Blastopirellula marina: one gene and its partner. The protein of the gene in region 2 interacts with the protein of the main gene of each other region in a pairwise test. Links are inferred from orthologs where the notes say so. Each region holds a gene or a part of one and is shown on either strand. Other genes may lie near its edges. The genes, in order: C5Y96_RS26175 and rsfS.

Region 1 (10,659 bases), on a different replicon or contig from region 2:
GGTCAACTCTAACCCGTTACCACCGGCCCGTACGCCCAGTGGCTTCATCATGTCACCCACCGTTTCGCGCAGATCAAACGGTTTGCTGACCAGATCGAGTTTACCTGCTTCGATCTTCGAGAAATCGAGAATGTCGTTGATGACCGATAGAAGCGACTCTCCTGATTCGTGCACCATTTTTAGGTAGTCTCGCTGCGTCTGGGTGAGCGACGTATCCAGCAGCAGTTCAGCCATGCCAATGACGGCATTGAGAGGCGTGCGAATCTCGTGGCTCATGTTCGCCAGGAACTCGCTCTTAGCGCGGTTAGCCTCTTCGGCGGCTTCTTTTGCCTTCAGCAGGGCATCGACGGCCATTTGGCGTTCGGTAACGTCCCAGAAGATGGCCTGGGTGCCTACAATGTTTCCGTGGGCATCCCGAATGGGGGACTTGATGACTTCGACCCACGAGGTGTGGCCGTCGGTCGTGTTGACTTCGATATCGCGGAACTGCTTTCCCGATTCGGAAACCTTGCGGTCATCCTCGCGGAACTTTTCGGCCACCTCTACCGGCGAGAGGTCGAAGTCGGTTTTGCCCAGAATATCTTCGATGACGTGTCCTGTGAATTCACTGTAGGCTTGATTGGCAAAAATGAATCGCCCGTCGAGATCTTTCTGCAAGACACATACAGGGAGCGAATTGACCAGGCCTCGGTATCGAGCTTCCGAGTTTTCAAGTGTGGATTCGACCAACTGGCGATGCGTGCGTTCGATCGCATAGCGAACGCAGCGCGTGAGGGAATCAGGGTCGATATTCGATTTCGGAAGGCAATCTTGCGCACCATCCTGAATGGCCCTGGCGGCCAGGTCACGGTCGACTCGATCCGAGAGGACTACAACCGGCAGGTGAGGCGACTTGGCATGCAGCGATCGAATCGTTTCTAAACCATGGCTGTCGGGCAAATCGAGGTCGAGCAATATGACATCGATCTTTCCATCGGCTAACTTGGCGAGACCCGTGTCGAGACGATCGACGTGGACGACCGAGAAGTTCTCTGCCGCTTCGAGAAGATAGCGTTCGACGAGCCCAGCCTCTTTGGGCGAGTCTTCGATCAGGAGAATGCGGATATTTTCAGGCATCGCGCAGCGCATCCTTCCCCAAGGGGTGCCGACCATCCTGGTGGCATACGACTGATGTGGTGATGGTGTGACAAGGCAAGCAAAAACAGTGGTTAGGGCAGTTTTAGCCTACTATCTATTCTAAGAGAGCGAAATCTTGCGAAAAGACTTTTGTTCTAATCTTTTAGGGACAAACCAATGGCTGTCTGGTTGTGAAGTGGGCACCGTGAAGGATTATGTTGCCAGGCCAATCCTGGTAGGTTTTGCCGGATAAGGGGCTACTTGTCGGTTGCGGTCTCAGCGAATTTCTTCAGGTCGTTGCCGCGTAAAACAGCCTCAAGCATGTCTGGCAGGCGGTTGGGTGTACAGGCAAAGCAGGGCATACCTAGCTTCGCCAGCTTGTTGGCCAGATTCTCGTTGAACGAAGGCTTTCCCTGGTCGGAAATGGCCAGCAGACCAATCGCTTTGAGGCCTCCTTCCAACAGGGCTTCCATCTTGCGAACGAATCGGTTCTCGTTGGGGCTTGTGTCGTAGAGGTCCCCTAAAACGATGTACAGCGTCTTGTCAGGCGTATGCATGAAACGCTCGCAGTAGCTCGTTGCCATCCAGTAGTCTTCGGCTCCACTGAGCTGCACCCCGAACAGCAGGTCGACCGGGTCGTGGCAATGCTCGGTCAGGTCAACCACCTCTTCGTGGTTGAACGCAACGACATGCGTTTCCACAGCAGGCATACTAGCCAGAATGGCCCCCATAATTCCACCGAATATTAGCGAAGAGTGCATCGATCCTGATTGGTCCATGGCAATGATAATGTTCCAATCGTTCTGCCGCTGCTGTCGGCTGAAGAAGGAGATTTGCTCAGGAATGATCGTCTTGAGAGTCGGATTGTAGTTTTTGATGTTTTGCCGAATGGTCCGCGTCCAATCGAGATTTGGCAAACTGCGAAACGGCGAATGCCGATTGCGGTTGAGTGCTCCGCGAACGGCTTGCACGAAACGTTGTTCCAGACGCCGGCGAATGTCTTCGACAACGGTCCGTACCAAATCTCGGGCGGCATCTTTTGCCTTCTCTGGAACGAGGTTCTTCAGCTCAAGCACGGTACTGGCCAGGTCCAGTGATGGTTCGACCTTCGAGAGAATCTCGGGCTCGAACAGCAGTTCCTTCATGCCCCTGCGCTCGATCGCATCGTGCTGTATCAACGTCACGACATCCGTGGGGAAGAAGGTCCGTATCTGATCGAGCCATTTGGCAACCTTAGGCGTGACGCGCCCCTTGGAAGGGCCATGTCCGACTCGCTTCTCCCCAGAAGCCCAATCTTCTTGGGAAAGCTCTTCATCACCGCCGCCACCGTAGATCTCGGCCAATGCCGCGTCCATTTCCATCTGCTCGGCCGACAAGCTGCAGCCAGGCCCCATGCTGCCAAGCGATTCTTGCGAAGCGGCCCCCAGGATCAGACGCCAGCGAGCGAGTTGTTCTGCATCCATGTTTGGCAGCCTCCTAAAAGTCGTCGAAATCGAATTCGTTCAGGTCCGATAGCTTTTCTTCTTCCTCTTCGCTCAGCGGAGCTTCGAGCAGTTCAGCGGTCTCGTCCTGATTAAGCCCCCAATGTTCTGCCAGGTTTTCGCAGATTTGGCGTCGTTCGCGGGGAACGAACTGCGTAAACGCACGTCGCAAGAAGACGAGTGCTCGTTTGAATTGGTCGTCTTCCAGGGATGCCACATATTCAGCCAACTGTTCCCATAACGTCTGCCTAGCCAGTAAGGCGTAGCGATTCCGCTGGGCAAGTCCCTCAAACCAGCCGGCTCCAAGATCGGCCGGAACGCCTGGGGATAACCGCCGTGAGACTTCACGCGACAGAGCTTCGTTGGGAATCAGGCCGCGTTCCAAGAGCAATGCACATGCATAGCCTGACAATAGCGGATTGCGATCGTCGGAGTCCGCGAGCTGTTGCAAACGGTCCGTCCAAAGATTCTCCTCGACCCGCTCGGCGAATTCCAAGCCAACACGGTTTACCTGGTCGATTGCCTCTAGCAAAGTCGATGCCGCACTATCGTCGCAGTTTGCGGCTGAATAAAGTGCCAACGACGCTTCGACGAACAGTTCTTCGATCAAGGGAATGAGCGGCTCTGGATCAAAGCGGCGGACGCTGCCATAGCGTACTACCTGAGCCAATTCAAAGGCCGCTTGCGCGATGGCGACAAAGTCGGAAGTCCCGGATGAAAGTTCCTGCAGCCGCTGACGAGCCTGATCCATGGCTTCCATCATGCCGCACTGGCAAGCATCGTTCACCAGCTTCGCCGCGTCAGCGATGGTGCGGCTTTTCTCCAGCAGCGTGTTGAACCGGAAGGCGGTTGCCAGGAGGATGGTTTCTCCTTCCAGTACAGCTTCAACTAGGGCGATCTCGCTCTCAGGCGACCACTGGATGACCCAGCGTTCGGCCCATGTTGTTGACTCTTGTCGGGTATGCGTCCAAGCAGCGAAAGGAACGCCAAGCATCCGCAGGCGATGAAACAGGGACGAGCGGTTGAGATCAAGGAAAGCTGCTTCCTCGCTGGAGACTTGCCGGTTCTCACGAAGATCGAGATCTAAGGTTTGCTCGACCGCCGTCTTGTATTTGGCAAGCTTGAGCCGCTTCAGTTCTCGCTCGAAATCGGCCTGGATCGATGTCTGACTGACCCCCTCCGGAAGTTCGCCTATCTCGGTTCCAACATCGACCCGGACCAATGCTTCTTTCACGGTCGTCAATTCGCCGTGGCCTAGCAGAGTAATCGCTGCGTCACGCAAATCGGCAAGGGTAGGGGCTTGGCCTCCGTTGAGTGCCGAGAGAGTCTCGGCCAGGCGAACCCCTTCAATCACCTCGGCCGTCGAGCGATGTGTGCCCGCTTTTCGCAAGTTGATCGCAACCTGGGAAAGATAACGATGGGAAAGACTTCGGACGTTTCCTTCGTTGAGCGACCGCCAGAGCAACTCGAAATAGGCCGGAGCCCGATTGCCAGCACCGTAGCCTGACTGCGAGGAGAGCTTGAAATACGAGTAGGGCATCAATGTCAGTTTGCTCGACCGTCGACGCAACGAAGCCAGTTCTTCGTCGGTCATCGCGGGAAGATCGCCACGCAGTACGGGGGCATGGAACGCACCGACAACGGCGACGATCTTTTCCGGAGGTGTGCCTGCATCAATGGTCTGCTGGATGCGCCGCCGCATGTAGGCTTCGCGTACGAGGTTCTCTGCCCGCCAATGGGGACGGTCTTCCTCCAGGTCGCGCACGGCAGCGCCAAACTCGTATGACGAACCACGGTAGCTTCCCCGAGCCAAGTTATGTTCGAAATGGCGTTCCCAGTAAGTCTCGAAATCGGTTTCACCAGCTTGGTTGGCTACTTGCTGGTAAAGGGACAGTTTGGGCTGCTCTATCGGGGCGGCAACTTCGTCGGGGGCAGAAGACTCGGCCTCACCTGTTTCGCTCTCGGTTGCTTCCAATGCTTCCCGACGCTGCTTCTCGCGACGTTCGTATTCAGCATCGATCAAGCCGAGGAAACACTCCGAAGGAAGATCGAAGAACTGGGCATCGACCTTGTTCTCGGCTGCCCAGAGGATGGCCTGGTACTCGGGGCTATAGCGGGCAAAGGGAGTAACGATCGTACGAACGGGTAGCGTGTCAGTGTAGGCCAGAATCGCGATCGGGGGACGCGTCGTCTTGCGGGTCATATCCCCGACCAGCGGCGTGGCGTCGTCGATCCCTTCGACAAGAATCACCTCGGGGCGTATCTCGTCGAGGTAGGCGCGCAGTTGCCATGCTCCCATCGGTGAAAGGTGACGCACGCCAAAAACGGGGATCTGCCAGCTCACGTGTTATGCTCCGAGCAGGCGGTGTAAAGTGGTCGCCATTGGGTGCCCCGCTTCTTTAGCACGTTCGATAGGTACTCTTGCCAGGCGATGCGATCCTTTTCTTCGTCTTTCACCACGGCACCTTGCAGGCCCGCGGCGATATCATCCGCGGAAACGCTACCATTACCAAAGCTGGCCGAAAGGGCCATGCTATTAGCGAGCACCGAAATCGCTTCTGCCGTGGAAAGAACGCCGGACGGGGATTTCAGCTTGTTTTTGCCATCAAGGGTTTGTCCGCTGCGCAGTTCGCGGAAGATCGTAACGACTTGCTCAATGGCATCGGCTGCCGGTAGCTCGGACTTGAGGGCCAGGTTCGTTGCCAATTCCTGCACACGTTTGCCCACGATCTCAATCTCGGTTTCGATCGAACTTGGTGTGGGTAGGACGATGATGTTGAACCGCCGCTTGAGAGCAGCCGACATGTCGTTTACGCCGCGATCACGCGTGTTGGCCGTGGCAATGACGGAGAATCCCTTTTGAGCTGGGACTTCGACTGCCAGTTCCGGGACGGAAAGCCGCTTTTCGGATAGCAGCGAAATCATTGCATCTTGCACTTCGGAGGCACACCGCGTGATCTCTTCGAACCGGGCCAGGCTGCCACTTTCCATCGCGCGAAAGATGGGGCTTTTGATCAATGCTTCCTTGCTGGGGCCATGGGCGATGAGCATCGCGTAATTCCAGGTGTAGCGAACCTGTTCTTCCGTCGTGCCGGCGGTCCCTTGGACAACTTTCGTTGAATCACCGTTAATCGCCGCGGCCAAGTGCTCTGAGAGCCAGCTCTTGGCTGTACCTGGCTCGCCAATCAACAGCAGAGCTCGGTCGGTTACGAGCGTGGCGATGGCGATCTCGACCAGGCGGTTATGCCCGATGTACTTGGGGGTGATGTCGAGTTTGCCTGCCTTGCCGCCGCAAATATAGGTATGCACGGCCCTGGCCGACATCTTCCAGCCGGGCGGTTTGTCGTGCTTGTCTTCCTTGATCAGGGCCTCGATCTCTTCGGCGAACATTTGTTCGGCTGGGGCACGCAGATCGCCAGCGCCTTCTGAACTATTCGCGGCGGAGGAAGTCGACTTCTTCGCCATGGGAGGATCCTTGCTTAGATGTTAGTTGATATCGATAGGTTGGTATCAGCGTCGGTTTTTCAATTCGGCCACCGCCTCGACGTAGTGATCCGCTTCGTTCTCGGGAAGTTCACCGAGCAGAGCTTCGAGCTTAGGCAAAGCACTTTTGTCGAGGGCAGGAATGAACCGCGCCAAGGCATATCCAAAATATGCCGTGCCACGCTTGCTTGTGTCGCGGATCGTTTCAATGATCAGGTCCGCTGAATCGGGATGCTCCGAGCGGACGATGGCCAGCATGACGTCCATCAGATGGTAAGCGACCGTTTTCTTTTTCAGTCTGCTTTTCAGTTCAGACTCAAGTGCCTTGTGGCATTCCTTGTGCCCCGGTCGCGCCAGCACGTAGACGATCTCCATGTATCCGTGCTTTGTGGCCAGGTCGAGCCAACGCGGGTCCATTTTTTCGCGATTGCGAATAGCTTCTTGTTCTCGTTCACTGTTATTGAGGTTGTACCAGTAGTGGTAGATGGACTGAACCTGATTACAAATGACCTGACTGATGGCTTCGGCCTTGGACTGGGCTTCCCGCTTCTTTGATTTCGCCGTCTTGGCGTTCACAAGGTAGATGTGGAAGACTTCGTAGAACTGAGCCGGAGTCCCTTGCTTTAATGTTGCTTCGGCAGCAATGGCTAGTTCATAATCCTCGTAGGTTGCGTGTTCGGCGATGAGCAACTCGCGCGTCTTGTTACTGCATTCGGACATGCGGGCCAGGACGTGGTCGGAGCAGGTTTTGGTGCCGTTTTTACCCTCGGCCTTGGTTATGGCCGCACGCTGAGGGAACAGTTCCAGAAGAAGCTTTTCGGTTTCTTTGTCGGTACGTTTCTCTAAAGCTTCCAAGAGTGTAACAAGGCGCGTGTGAGCGGCCTCGTGTGCCTTCTTGTCAGCCTCTTTGGTATCGAGCAGTGTTTGCCACGCTTTACGTGTTTCGTCCAACAGTACCGTCACGGCGTCCGGGTGTCGGCTTTTAAGCCCCTCGCGAACTGCCCGCAAGTGTCCTTTCTCTCGTATTCGCTCGATGAGGTATTTCGCCGCGTCGCTGCTTTCAATTCCGGCAAGTGCCGAGAACGCCGCGTCGCGTACCTTGGCGGCCTTGGCCTTCGACTGTTCGATCAGAAAGGGGACGTTCTTGGGATCTCGTAGCTTCGAGATCGCCACGATCTTTACTTCGCTCGATCCATCTTCAAGCACTTCATGGATGATCGATTCGGTGCCATCGGGATCGACCTGATGCAGGAGCGAAAGTCGACGGGCATCGCCTGCACCCCCTTTGCGGTCGAACTTCTCGAGTACGATGGGAACAATCGCCTTGCCATACTGCGGCAGGATGGTCCGCTCGACCAAATCGCCTACTTCATGGTACGAACCATCGAGTGCATCGATAGCTGGCCCAAGGAGCCGCGGATCGGGGAATGGATCTTGGGAAAGCGATTCTTGCAACAGTTCCAGACGCCCCGAGCCGGAGGTGGTCAATGCCGTGGCAACGGATTTCATCAGACTGGCCGGAGTCCGTTTGGGTAGCAGGCCTGCGCCGATTTGCTCGACGGGTTCCAGTTCCCCCTCGGTTCCGACTTCGCCTTGCGTATATAGAATCGCATTGACGAGCGTGCTTAAATCGAGCAAAGCTTCAGCGGAAGTGGCTTCGTTGCTCTCGACGACCTTGCTGACCGATTCAGCAACCTTCTTGAAGACCGGTGCTTTTTCCCCGGACTTTTCCAGCGGAGTAATCAGTTTCTTCAGGCGAAAGTCGCCTGGGGCGACGCTGCTGCCGGCAATCGAAAGACGACGCACTTCGTCGTAAACCTGGGCGAGAACCGCGATACTCATCGGAAGACTCCTCCAACCAATTTGGGTATGCGACGTTAATACGTAAGGCGGTCGATCGAAGTAGAAGTGACGATCGACAACGGCTTGACCTGCAGCTTACGCGTGTCGAGGTCATGACGAAATCGTGCTATCAGCGTTTGTTTGGCCAGGTGCGACGACGGCAACAGTGGCAGAAGATTACAGGTACTCGGCTCTTCGGCGAGACCCTTTTCGGTCAGAACCAGACGCTGACCCTGGGTATCTTGCACGACCAAATCGTTCCCTACTCGGCCAATGCGATCAAAATTCAACGCATACACAGGCAGCTTATCGGCCAGCGGTGCCTTGAGCTGATTCTTTACCTGTTTGATGACGTCGGCAAAGCTGTCATGGGCGAAGCTGCAGATTTTCTGGAAGTCCTTTTCTTCCAGCGCACGCATGATCATCCCTTCCCAGCGAATGCGTGGATTCACGTCTCCAGGGTAGACGCACAGTTCGCTTACCTGGACGATTTTGAAGCAACTATCCTCCGCTTTGATATGCTTCGCCGCAGAGTAAGGGCGGTAGTTCTGGGTAAGCTGAATGGCCCCAGTGCTCAGATTCATCCAGGTTCCGGTATCGACCCATTCACGGCGAGCCACGTCGTCGTAGCTGTTGAATGCCAGCTGAACGAGTTCCACTTTGGTTTGCACCAGGCCTGCGTCTTTCAGTTCGCGAAGCTGCCAGGCGTGACCGAGCCAGGCCGCAATCGAACTTTCTGTTTCCGGAGCCAGTTCGGGATCGTCCAGGCGGGTGTGAAGATACGAGCGACCTTGTTTGACCAGCGAATGTAGCCGGCCTAACTGGTCGAGCGCTTCGCTATAGGCGGCTTCCTGGCTTGCAGTGGTTTTGACTTCATCCTCATCGAAGAAGAGTTTCGTGTAATCGTGCAGTGCCGACTGGGCACCAGGCAGGTAGGCGTTGCCTAATTGCTTGGCCTGCTTCTCGATTTCCCTGGCAGACTTGGCGTTCATGTTGCCGATACCTAGTCGTACCAGGTCGAAAGTCAGCTTTTCCAAAAGATCGAGCCCATCGAGCTGGGCTTTGATCTTCTTGGCCAAGGCCGACTTGTTCACCTTCCGTGGCTTAGTGGCATCTTCCTTTTTCTTCTCGGCCCTCGCCGCGGCTTTTTCTCGTTTCTCTTGTAACGCCTCAGGGACTTCGCCAGGCGTAAACGATTTGCCTTCAACGTAGGCGTACAGGAGTCCCAGTGAATGCTTGCAGGGAAACTGCCGACTGGGGCAACTGCAGCGATAGGTGACCGACTCGGGATTGGTAAAGTCGGCTGAGCAAAGATAGGGCGTCTTGCCGCTTCCCTGACACTCGCCGAACAACAGCGAGTTGTCGTCGGAGTGGTGCAGGGCAATAAACTTGTTTTTCAGTACGAGTCCGCGTCCATTCTTGGCTGCTGCTGCATTGGGAGCTGCTGCCGCGATGAAATCCTCATCGATCGATATCATGACATCCATCTCACGCCATGTTGCAGAAAAGATCGTCCATCCAAGACGTCCGCATTTTGGCCGGGTGGTGAGCCATAATCAAGTTAGGGGGCAGCGGATTGCGGAAAATTCCTGAATCCTTAGTCATCAGCCAGCGGCAACGAAACTGCCGCTGACGTAATTTCGCAGTGAAGGGCAACTACTCGTAGGTGAGCTGCCCGGTGACGGTCGCGTCCTTGGCTGATACCAGGCGGATCCAGTAGGCCTGAAACTCGTCAGGGAACGCCAGCGTCTTGCTTTCACCTTTCCCAAGACTCAGCGTCTTGTAGGTGCGCCAGGTGCCGGTTCCATCGATGTCAACTTCCACGTGGATGTCGGTGGGCACGTCGCTCCAAACGGTGAGTGACATCTTATCGTAACCGGTCATCAGGTAGGGATCCGAAGGGGTGCCGGCGGTGACCTGGCTATTCTTCCATGGTCCTCCCACCCCAACAGGCTTGCCGAGCTTCCATAGATCGTCGATCACACCTGCCCAGACGGCCACGCGACCATCATCCGAGCGAATGATGTGTTCGCCTTGGGCATCGCTATCGACGCCGGTTAAAATCATCATGCCGCGGTAGCTGCAGTAATCGTTAATAGAGAACGGATGACTGCATACCGGGCGAATCTTGGCGATCCCGTTCGCGTTGCGGGCAGGCAGTTCATAGAATGTGCCACCACAGTTGAAGAGGTCGCGTTCGGTGGCGACTTCTCGCGAGATACGCATTGGGCTGAAACCGGTATCTTCGGTCTTGCTGCTGCGTGGCAGACGCCAGCGATTCCCTTCATCATCGACGTACAGAATCGAAGCTGCGTCAAACTCAAGCACACCTTCGGGGATCGGGGCGTTGTCATGCGTCCAGTCAAAAGCGGTTTGATCGTTAATATCGACCAGACTCAAATTGGCATCCATTTCATACAGCCCTTCATGGACGGGCTTGCCATCAACTACCTCGGTGGCTGCGAACGACATCGTTTGCAGGCGATTACCGCGAACACGAACGATCCCTTCCGAGTAGCTGCTTGAACCTGGCTTGCGTAGCCCCTGGAAGATTGCCGCGGCTTCCGAGTCACGCTTGTCTTCGTTCGCGTAATGGAACTGAGCGGTTGCCTGGGCGCAGTCTTGATCGGCAGAGATACGCAGCCAGACGCCAGCTTCATCTTGGGGGAAAGCATGCCAGACGGTTTTGCCGGCAGGTACCGTTATGGTTGTCAGCTCGGTCCACTTGTCGTTGCCG
Region 2 (10,657 bases):
TTAGGCCAGAACACAACCATGGGTGCTGACCTGATGCGATGGATTGTTAAGCCTTTTTCGCCCTTGGCGGAGCTTTGGGTTTACGCTCCTTTGATGACCGCAGTTACGACCGGCATCCTGGGCTACATCCTCAACGAGTCTCCCAAACTCGCGCCTCGTCTTTTTCTGCGGATGTACCTGGTGGCCATTCTGACGGGCATGGGCATGACGGCCTGTCTGCGTGGCATCGAGATCGATCCCGTGCCAATCGTTGGCATGCTCCTGGCTGGATCGCTTTTGTTTCTGCCACTGTGGATCCTACACCAGCGGATCGTCGGGAACAAAATCACATCCGCACACTTGTCGGTCGTGCTGGCTGCTGCATTCACAGGCGTCGGTCCGTTCGTGTATTTGATGCCTGATTTATACATGCGAAGCTGACGCGTCGGGGAGTTACTATCGCAACTTGTCGGCAAACTGCTTGCGGAACTTATCGACCTTCGGGCGTACGACCATCGCGCAGTAAGGGTTGCTGGGATTGTTGGCCAGGTAATCCTGATGATAGTTCTCGGCCGGGTAATAGTTGTTGATCTCGGTGACTTCCGTAACGATCGGGGCCGGGAATGCGCCACTTTCATTCAGCCTGGCGATGAAGGCCTCGGCCAACTGCTTTTGCTCTTCGCTGTGGTAGAAGATCGCGCTGCGATACTGCGGGCCGACGTCGTTCCCTTGGCGATCTTTCGTGGTGGGATCGTGCGTTTGAAAGAAGATCTCAAGCAGGTCTTCATAGCTGACCTCTTCCGCATCGTACGTGATTTGAATCACCTCGGCATGACCGGTTGTTTTGGTGCAAACCTGTTCGTAGGTCGGATTGGCAACGTGCCCTCCGGCGTAGCCTGACTCGACATGCTGAACGCCGCGCAGTTCCAGAAAGACCGCCTCGGTGCACCAGAAGCACCCGCCGCCAAAAGTCGCCGTTTGAAGATCTGCCATAGTTTGCTGTCCTGGGAATCAAGAGACGCCCCTGGGTCAGGGAAGAGGTCACCCCTGGCTGATGCGTCTTGGTGAGAGTCAAAAGATCGGTCTGCGTTGTATTATAAACGCGCGCAGCAAATCCTGTCCCCTCGCCCCGGCGGGGAGAGAGTTCGGGTGTGTTTCGCCAGCAGACATTCCAATGGAAAACGTCGGACGCGAACAGCGCAGCCAGTCGCACCCGGCACAACGCTAACCCGCGGCCTTTGAGATGAAGATTGTCCATTATGGCAACGCCATGTTCGCGCGCAATCTTCTTCTCGCCAGCCCCAAGGGGGTGGCCGAGTGTGCGCGCACCGGTTCGGCCGCCCTTTCAGGGCTTAAGATGTTTTTGATTCGATCGCTTTCCAGGGGCTGCCGCCCCTGGCTATTAGCGGTCGCTCCGTTGGAGCTGACATGTCACGGCGGGCCGCGTTCGTTGGCATGAGGCGTTTCGTGTTTAAACTCGACGGTCGGCTCGTCGATCGGCTTGGCAGATGACGCGTGAACCAACTCGCCAGATGAAACGTTGCTCATCGCTTCGAACGACACACCAGACGATTCCCCGGGTGCCACGTCCAAGTCTGCTTGGGCGTGCGGAGCGCCGGTTGGTAGCTCGTGCGCACTAAGTGATGGGGCGCTCACATTCGCTTCACTTAGCAAACGTGTTGCCGTTAGCGCTGGTTGTCGTGGTTGCGATTTGAAGGGCTGGAGTTCCGGGTTCAACTCGAACAACTCTTGTTCCAGCCGATCCAGCTCGGCCTGCTTCGCGCAGATTTCTCCCTGCAATTGCCGGTCCAGCTTCTGCAATCGGTAATAGGTCCACGCGTAGAGCCGCGCCAACTCGTACGTCCAGGCCTCTTCGGGCGGGCGTTTCATGCGCCGCAGTTGCCATTCCCGTTCGCGCGTGTTGTCGTCGCGTTCGCGCGGTGCTCGGTACGCAGGCGGTTTCCGCGGTTTCTTGGCCTGGGGGACTACCCAGGGAGGTCGCATGTCGGGGAACTGGTGGGCGGCGACCTCGGGGTCGATCGGTTCGACGAGCGGGTCTGCCCGGTACGTTAGCCGGTTGGGGTCTGGCACGTAGACGAACGGTTCCGGCGGCGGTTCTTCCTCTTGCGGAGGTTTGTGATCGCCCCGTTCCTCGGCCTCTTGCCGGGCAATCATTTCTTCCAACGCCGCGCACGTTCGCCGCGGGTCCCCTTTGGGAGATACGCGGACCTGCGTTGCCTGTTGAAAGATGGTCATCTCTTCGATCGGGCGATCGGGAATGACCATCAGGACTTCGCCGCAGCAGGGGCAGATGATGCGGTTCCCATCGCGCACGGCAACCTGCGGAGTCTGGCTGTGATGGCCGGCTCCGTGTTGTTCAGGTTGTTGGTCGGGATGGGACATGTTTCTTGTGGGTTGAGTTAAAACGGTGTTCGCACGCCCAAGCAGACTTGGGCGTGGTATTCGGGGGATCTGTCTCCAGGTCCTGGATTCGAGGGGGAATCGCAGGGGTTTCCCTAAGATATGTGAACATGTGTATACATGTCAAATGTTTGGGGGAGATTTTTTGGAAGAAAGTTTTTGTGTGCTCTTATCCGCGTGATCCGCGGGCTGCTTTGAATTTTTCAACTGCGAGGCAAACACTTCGTACGTTGCTTTGATCTTCTCAGGCAACTGGTCGTCGGTGGTCGTCATTTCATCGATCAAGGTCAGGACGCGGGCCTTCAGCGCGAGGTCGTTTCCGTGGCGGGCCTGTTCGACGATGGCGTTGTATTCTTGCCGGGCCGCTTTGGCGTCGCGCCGTAGCTTTCGGCATTTGGGGCACTGGTTGGGGACAGAATCAATCCAGAAGTGCCACTGTTCGAACCAGGTCTTCTGCTCGGCGGCGGTCCAGGTGAAGTTCTCACGGCACATGCCGCACTGGTAGATCGCGTCGAGATACCAATGCCGTGGGCAGACCGAGAAATTCTGTTTCGCCGGATTGCCTCGAATTGCACTCGCATAGTCCAACTGATAGGCACCACCGAAGAGGTGACGGGGCATTAATTTCGGGTCGGTGTCTCCGAAGATATCCATGCAGGGGCCTCGGCCGGCTATGCCGTTGGTTGAGTTGCGTGTGCCTGGCTTTCGACTGGAAGAGACATGGGACTGGTACCTGGTTCGCCCCCTCACCCTAGCTCTCTGCCCGGCGGGGCGAGGGGACCGGATGTTGCCGCGGGTCGTTTGTTATTAGCTCTCGTGGCCGTTGAGTAGTGGCTTGAGGTATTGGCCGGTGTAGCTGGTTTCTATTTCGGCGACTTGTTCCGGGGTGCCGGTGGCGATGATGTGACCGCCGCCGGAGCCTCCTTCGGGGCCGAGGTCGATGAGCCAGTCGGCGCTTTTGATCACGTCCAGGTTGTGTTCGATCACCAGGACCGTGTTCCCCTTGTCGACCAGGCGGCTCAGTACCGAGAGCAGCCGGCGGATGTCTTCGAAGTGCAGCCCAGTCGTTGGTTCGTCCAGTACGTACAGCGTGCTGCCGGTTTCCGTTCTGGCGAGTTCGGTAGCGAGCTTGATGCGTTGGGCCTCACCGCCGGAAAGGGTGGTGCTCGGTTGGCCGAGCGAGAGGTAGCCCAGTCCCACGTCGCACAGGCTTGCCAGTACGCGGTGGATGGTGGGGACGGCTTCGAAGAAGTCCGACGCCTCTTCGATCGGCAGGTTCAGCACGTCGGCGATTGAGAGGTCTTTGTATTTCACTCGTAGCGTTTGGCGGTTGAAGCGTTTGCCATGACACTGGGGACATTCGACGAACAGGTCTGGCAGGAAGTTCATTTCGATCTTCCTCAGGCCTTGCCCCTGGCATTCTTCGCAGCGGCCCCCCTTCACGTTGAAGCTGAAGCGGGACGCTTTGTAGCCATACTGTTTGGCTTGCCGCGTGTCGGCGAACACCTTGCGAATTTCGTCGAACACGCCGGTGTAGGTGGCCGGGTTGCTGCGCGGCGTGCGGCCGATGGGGGACTGATCGATCGGGATGACCTTGTCGATCTGGCTGGTGCCGCGAAGACTGGTGAACGCGCCTGGTCGCTGCGAAGGTTGCCCCAGGCGGCGCAGCAGGGCCGGCGTGATCGTTTCGTTGACGAGCGAACTCTTGCCGCTGCCGCTGACGCCGGTCACGCAGACGAAAGCGCCCAGCGGAATCTGCACGGCGACGTCCTTCAGGTTGTTGGTCGTGGCTCCTTCGATGGAGATCATCCGCGACTTGGCCACCTTGCGGCGCGATTGGGGCACATCGATCTTCGTGCGGCCGCTGAGGTACTGCCCGGTGATCGAGCTTTCGACATGCGAGACGACTTCAGGCGTTCCTTCGGCAATGATCTGCCCGCCGCGGCTGCCGGCACCAGGGCCGACGTCGACCAGGCGATCGGCGACACGCATGATCGCTTCGTCGTGTTCGACCACGATGACGGTGTTGCCATGGTCACGCAGTTCAACCAGGGCTTCGATCAGGCGGTGGTTGTCGCGCGAGTGGAGACCGATCGAGGGTTCGTCCAGGATGTAGCAGATACCGACCAGCCCGCTACCGATGCCGGTGGCCAGACGCACGCGCTGCAGTTCGCCACCGCTGAGCGTATCGGCGGCGCGGTCGAGGGTGAGGTAGTCGGCCCCCACCTTTTCCAGGAAGGCCAGCCGCTTGGAGATCTCGCGGACGATCGGAGTGGCGATCAGACTTTCGTGTTCGTCGAACTCGAGGTCGTCGAAGAAGGTGCGGGCATCGTTGATGCTCAGACGCACGATCTGGTGAATGTTGTGGTCGGCCACGCGAACGGCGAGGGCTTCGGGGCGAAGACGAGCCCCGTGACACGCAGGGCAGGGAAGCTTGCCGCGGAACTTGCCAAGCTGTTCGATCCGCTTTTTGCGGGTGGTGGTGACGTATTCTTTTTCGAGGGCGATCAGCACGCCTTGCCAGGTGCTCCCTTCACCGGAAAGAAGCCTGGTACGATCTTCCTGGCTCCAGTCGCTGAGTTTGGTGGTGCGGTCAAGCTTATGCTTGCCGAGCCATGTATCGAGCCCTTTGCTGACCTTGGAAATTGCGGAAGCGGTCAGGCCGCGCCATGGTGCGATCGCTCCTTCGTCGATCGACATGTCGCGTTCCGGTACGACCAGGTCGGGGTCGAACTCTTCGCAAATGCCCAGGCCTTCGCACTTGGGGCAAGTGCCGTAAGGGCTATTGAAGCTGAACGTGCGGGGTTCGATGTCGATAAAGCTGATGTTGCACTCGGTACAGGCCAGCTCGGTGTTGAAGATCTGATCGATCCATGTTCCCTTGGGATGCTTGTCATCGACCTTGTCGGTATCCAGATGGCAGGAAAGGAGCCGACCTTCGCTCAGCTTCAGTGCCATGGCGACCGAGTCGCTCATACGAGCGCGAAGCCCTTCGCGAATGATGATGCGGTCGACGACCGCTTCGATGGTGTGGTTCTTTTTCGGGTTGAGCTCGGGGACTTCGTCGATCTGGTAGACCTCGTCGTCGACGCGAACTCGCAGCAGGCCTTCGCGGCGGATGCGATCGAGGACTTCTTTGTGGGCCCCTTTACGCCCCTGAACCATCGGGGCCATGATCATCAGCTTGGTTTCTTCCGGCAGAGCCAGCAGGCGATCTTGAATCTGTTCGGCCGTTTGCTGCGTGATCGGTCGATCGCACTTCCAGCAGTGAGGCAGCCCCAGCCGCGCCATCAGCAGACGCAAGTAGTCGTAGATTTCAGTGATCGTGGCGACCGTGCTACGGGGGTTCTGGCTACCGGTTCGCTGGTCGATACAGATGGTTGGCTGCAAACCGACGATCAGGTCGACGTCGGGGCGTTCCATCTGGTCGAGGAACTGGCGGGCATAGACCGACAAGCTTTCGACATACTGACGCTGTCCTTCGGCGTACAGCGTATCGAGAGCCAGCGAGCTTTTGCCGCTGCCGCTGGGCCCGGTGATGACGATCAACTGATCTCGAGGGAGATCGATGTCGACGTTTTTCAGGTTATGAACACGTGCCCCGCGGACGCAGATCGAGGACGTATCCTGCGTCGGATCGATGGCAGACAGCTTGTCTCGATGGAAATCCACGATGGCAGACAATCATGCTGGGCGGATAAGGACGAGATTCTCGCCTTGCCCCTGCCATGGGGCAATCTCGACCTTAAAGGTATAAATGATGAGTAACAATTCAGTTCAGGCTAACAGGGCCCACCCCAAGTGGCAACTAGTGGGGATGACTGAGTGTTCAGTTTTCGGTGTTCCGTTTTCAGCAAGACGTTGGTCAAGCGGAACGGCCCATCGACCTAACTCCTGTCCCCTTGGCCCTTTGGGAAGAGGGTTAGGGTGAAGAGAGCCCTGGGAAAGGACGTGTCAGGCATGACACAAGGGCCCTGTTTTTCCAACGAGATAAAAGAAACAATCACGGCGACTTCCTGCAATTTTCGCCTCCTGAAAACTGAACACTTCAAACTGAAAACTACGACCGAAACGTATGCACCAATTCATGAATTACGACCAGCGCGAGGACCGGCTTCTGGCTCCTTATGCGCTGCGGAGCAAACAATCGCGCGGCCGCGAGCACGACGAGTCGGATCAACCGTATCGTTCTCCGTTTCAGCGCGATCGCGATCGAATCATCCATAGCAGTGCGTTTCGCCGGATGGCCGATAAAACTCAAGTGTTCATGAATGTCAGCGACTACCACCGCACACGGCTGACGCACACTATTGAAGTGGTCAACGTGGCCCGCACCATCGGCCGCAGCCTGGGGCTGAATGAAGAGTTGATCGAGGCTTTGGGGTATTTGCACGATCTGGGGCATCCTCCGCTGGGGCATACCGGCGAGGAAGTTTTGCAGGAATGTATGGCCGATTGCGGAGGGTTCTCGCACAACGCGTTTGGCCTGGTGCTGGTGAGGTATCTTGAAACGCGCAGCCCCTATTACGACGGGCTGAATCTCACGCACGAGGTGCTTGAAGGGCAGATCACGCGGGTCGACAAGCGGCAGATGACCTTCCTACGGCCGCTGCTGGAAGCCCAGACGGTCGAGGCTTGCGACAGTATTACGTACGACACCCACGATGCCGACGATGCGCTCAAACTGGGGTTGGTGCGGTTCGACGAGTTGATGCAAGTACCGCTGTTCGCGCAAAGTGCAGAAAAAGCGTATCAGCGGTATGGAGAATTGAGCGGACGTCGGCTGCGGAAGATGGTCATTCACCAGTTGATCGACATCCAGGTGACCGACGTCATGCAGACCGCCATGGAGCGGATTGCCAAGTGGAACCCAGGCTCGCCGGAGGAAGCCGAGATGTGCGAGCCGATCGTGACGGTAAGCGACGACCTGCGTGCCCGCAAAACCCAACTAGAACAGTTCCTTTTCGATCGGGTTTACCGCCACCCCGAGATCGTGGCGTTCCGTAAGCGGGGTCAGGACCAACTGCGGCAGATGTACGAGGGGTATTTACGCCGTCCTGAGCTGGTACGCGGGAAATGTGCCGACTGGTTCGAGGTTTGGGGGCTGCCCCGCACCGTTGGGTACTACATTGCCACCATGACCGATTCTTATTGCCAACGGGAGTTTGACGCCCATTTTCGCTAGTCGATGGGGATGCTTTCGCCGCAAATGCGGGGTAGAATACGTCACTTGGAATTGAGATTAGGTTTGTCTTTTAAGGGGAGCACGACCTGCCTTACCGAGGGTTGCCGTCGCGAACTTCTCGTTTTTGGTCGTCTCCTGCAGGCTCTCCATGGCGCTGATCGTACTTAGAATTGTTTTTATCCTGGTGGCTGCCGGTGTCGGTATTACCGTCATTCGGGTCGATACCTTCCGTAGCGCACTTCAGGAAAATCCTTGGCCTGCGTTCGTGGGTGTCATGATGCTGGCCTTGTCGGTCATTGGCATCGATATTTTCGTCAAGAACAAGCGATACGACACCATCTCCGGGGTTTACTTCGGGCTGCTGGTGGGGCTCTCGCTGACCTATATCCTGGGCCTGATCACGCAGGTCTGGTTTCCGGCCGATAACCCCGGGGCAGTTACCGCGCACCGGGCCCTGCAATTGGTGGTCGGGATGGTGCTGTGCTATAGCTGTATCAGTCTGGTGCTGCAGACGAAGGACGACTTCCGCTTCATCATTCCTTATGTTGAATTCGCCAAGGAAGTGAAGGGTCCCAAGCCGTACGTCCTGGATACCAGTATCGTGATCGACGGACGCATCGCCGACGTCGTCGAGACCGGCTTCTTCGACAATGTGCTGATCATGCCCAGATTCGTCCTGGCGGAACTCCAGGGCATTGCCGACAGCAGCGACAAGCTGAAACGCAGTCGCGGCCGTCGTGGTTTGGACATCCTTAATCGTCTGCGCAATAACGATCAGGTCGACCTGAAGATCCACGACCGCGAGACGCCGGACATGGAAGGACAACCGGTCGACATGAAGCTGGTCCTGCTGGCCAAGTTGCTGGAAGGAAAGATCGTCACCGGCGACTACAACCTGAACAAGGTTGCCAAGCTGCACAACGTGGAAGTGATCAACCTGAACGAGATCGCCAACGCCTTGAAGCCAGTCTTCTTGCCGGGTGAACATCTCTCGGTGCGGATTGTCAAAAAGGGTGAAGAAGACAGCCAAGGCGTCGGTTACCTGGACGACGGCACGATGATTGTGGTTGAAGGTGGTCGCGATCACATCAACAGCCAGGTCCGCATTCTGGTGACCAGTGTGCTGCAAACCAGTGCCGGACGCATGATTTTCGGACGCTATGAAGCGAACGAAGGAGGCACTTCCGGTGGCGGTCAGAAGACGCACGCCACGGCCTAATAGCAACAAGTTGGTAACTCCACCGTCGTAGGATGGCTACGGCTTCTTAGTCGATGGCCATCTTCAAACGCCAAAGGTGGCTATCTGCCGAAAACGTCGGTAGCCAGCCTGCAAATATCCATTTACTCAAGTCCCCATATACTCGCGTGACTGAATCTGACAAGCCGGAAGCAACTTCCGAAAACGACAACAACGCCAGCTTTGAACTCGCCAAGGCAGCCGCCCAGGTGATCGAAGACAACAACGGCCGCGACATCTGCATTCTCGATATGCGGCACCTGACGCCGATCTTCGATTTCTTCGTCATCGGTACCGGTGGTAGCCGTCGGCAGTTGCACGCGATGAGCGAAGAGATCGACGACAAGCTCGAAAAAGATCTCGGCGATCGCCGCATGGGCCGCGAAGGGTACGATGAAAGCCGCTGGATTCTGTTGGACTACGGCACGGTCGTGTGCCACCTGTTCGACGAAGAAACCCGCGAGTACTTCCAGCTGGAACAGCTATGGGCCGATGCCAAAAAGATCGACCTGACCGGCATCCTGCGAAACCCAGGCGAATAACTCACCTGGCCCGCTCATCTCATTCCTGTCCCCTCTCACTTCCCAAGGGGGAGGGTTGAAGAAGCGGGTACCCAGTTCACCCCTCAACCTCTCTCCTGAGGGGCGAGGGGACAAGACTGAGAACACTTTGACACATTCAAGCTGCAAGCGACTTTCATGAATATTCTTGCTCTGCTTCGTGCCCGATTTAAGCCAGTGCTGCAGCCGCTTGCCGACGACGCGGGCCCGCTGCTGGAAATGATTCGCCCTGCTGGCGATCCCAAGTTCGGCGACTACCAGGCCAACTTCGCGATGGGCCTGGCCAAGAAGCTCGGCAAGAGCCCGCGCGATCTGGCTACCGAAGTGGTTGCGGCGGTGAACGTGGAAGATATCTGCGAAACTCCAGAAGTCGCCGGACCTGGCTTCATCAACCTGAAGCTCCGCGAAGAGTGGATCCAGCAGCAGCTGCAAAACGCGAAGACTGACTCGCGGATTGGTATCGAAAAGGTTGAAGCCCCGCGGACGTACGTGGTCGACTACTCTTCGCCGAACGTGGCCAAGCCGATGCACGTCGGGCACATCCGCAGCACCGTGATTGGTGACGCGCTGTGCCGCACGCTGAAGTTCGTCGGGCACAGTGTGATCAGCGACAACCATCTGGGCGACTGGGGAACCCAGTTCGGGATGATCATCTACGGCTACAAGCACTTCGCCGACAAAGACGCCTACAAAGCGGCCCCGGTGCCGGAGCTGTCGCGGATCTACCGCGAGGTGCGAGGGCTGATGGATTACTTCGACGCGAAGAAGGAGCTACCGCAGCTGATCGAGAAGCTCGCCGAGCGAACGGCCGAGTACGAAGCCGCCAAGAACGCACCAGAGCCTGCCGACAAAGCCGAAGCGAAGAAGCAGAAGAAGGAAGTGGGCCGTTTTCAGTCGCAGATTGGCGACCTGAATGAAGCAATTGAGTCGACCAAGGCCAAGATCGCTAAGACCGAAGATTCGCCCGAGCTGAAGAAGCTTGCCGAAGCGCATGCCGAGATCAGCACAGCCGTCCTGCAGGAAACGGTCAAGCTGCATGAAGGGGATGCCGAAAACATCGCTCTGTGGAAAGAGTTCCTGCCGTTCTGCGAAGACGAAATCAAGCGGGTTTACGAGCGGCTGAACGTGACGTTCGATCACCAGCTGGGCGAGAGCTTCTATCACGATCGCCTAGCCGCCGTGGTCGAAGACTTCGAGCGGCGGGGCTTGGCTAAAGAGTCGCAAGGGGCAACGTGCGTGTTCCTCGACGGATTCAAGGCTCCGATGATCATCCGC

Evidence for each region.
Region 1: the proteins of rsfS (region 2) and C5Y96_RS26175 interact in binary tests that used the Escherichia coli proteins (3 or more experiments, as listed by UniProt). The link is inferred for Blastopirellula marina from one-to-one orthologs.

What each region holds. Positions count from the first base shown.
Region 1 is NZ_PUIA01000094.1:49,017-59,675, reverse strand. The notes cover bases 4,001-6,946. They hold C5Y96_RS26175 (ATP-binding protein), read right to left. Parts: upstream 6,063-6,946; coding sequence 4,938-6,062; downstream 4,001-4,937. Other genes in these bases: C5Y96_RS26170 (HEAT repeat domain-containing protein), read right to left, coding at 6,108-6,946; C5Y96_RS26180 (DUF5682 family protein), read right to left, coding at 4,001-4,941. Outside these bases: C5Y96_RS26190 (response regulator), read right to left, coding at 1-1,116; C5Y96_RS26185 (VWA domain-containing protein), read right to left, coding at 1,374-2,579; more of C5Y96_RS26180, read right to left, coding at 2,593-4,000; more of C5Y96_RS26170, read right to left, coding at 6,947-7,922; C5Y96_RS26165 (SWIM zinc finger family protein), read right to left, coding at 7,958-9,400; C5Y96_RS26160 (hypothetical protein), read right to left, coding at 9,579-10,659.
Region 2 is NZ_PUIA01000017.1:249,419-260,075, reverse strand. Bases 7,714-10,657 are described here. They hold rsfS (ribosome silencing factor), read left to right. Parts: upstream 7,714-8,950; coding sequence 8,951-9,364; downstream 9,365-10,657. Other genes in these bases: argS (arginine--tRNA ligase), read left to right, coding at 9,521-10,657; C5Y96_RS06985 (PIN/TRAM domain-containing protein), read left to right, coding at 7,734-8,804. Also shown: C5Y96_RS07015 (hypothetical protein), read left to right, coding at 1-420; peptide-methionine (S)-S-oxide reductase MsrA, read right to left, coding at 436-972; C5Y96_RS07005 (hypothetical protein), read right to left, coding at 1,411-2,382; C5Y96_RS07000 (zinc-ribbon domain containing protein), read right to left, coding at 2,524-3,054; excinuclease ABC subunit UvrA, read right to left, coding at 3,208-6,072; dgt (dGTP triphosphohydrolase), read left to right, coding at 6,488-7,585. UniProt on the Escherichia coli protein: Functions as a ribosomal silencing factor. Interacts with ribosomal protein uL14 (rplN), blocking formation of intersubunit bridge B8.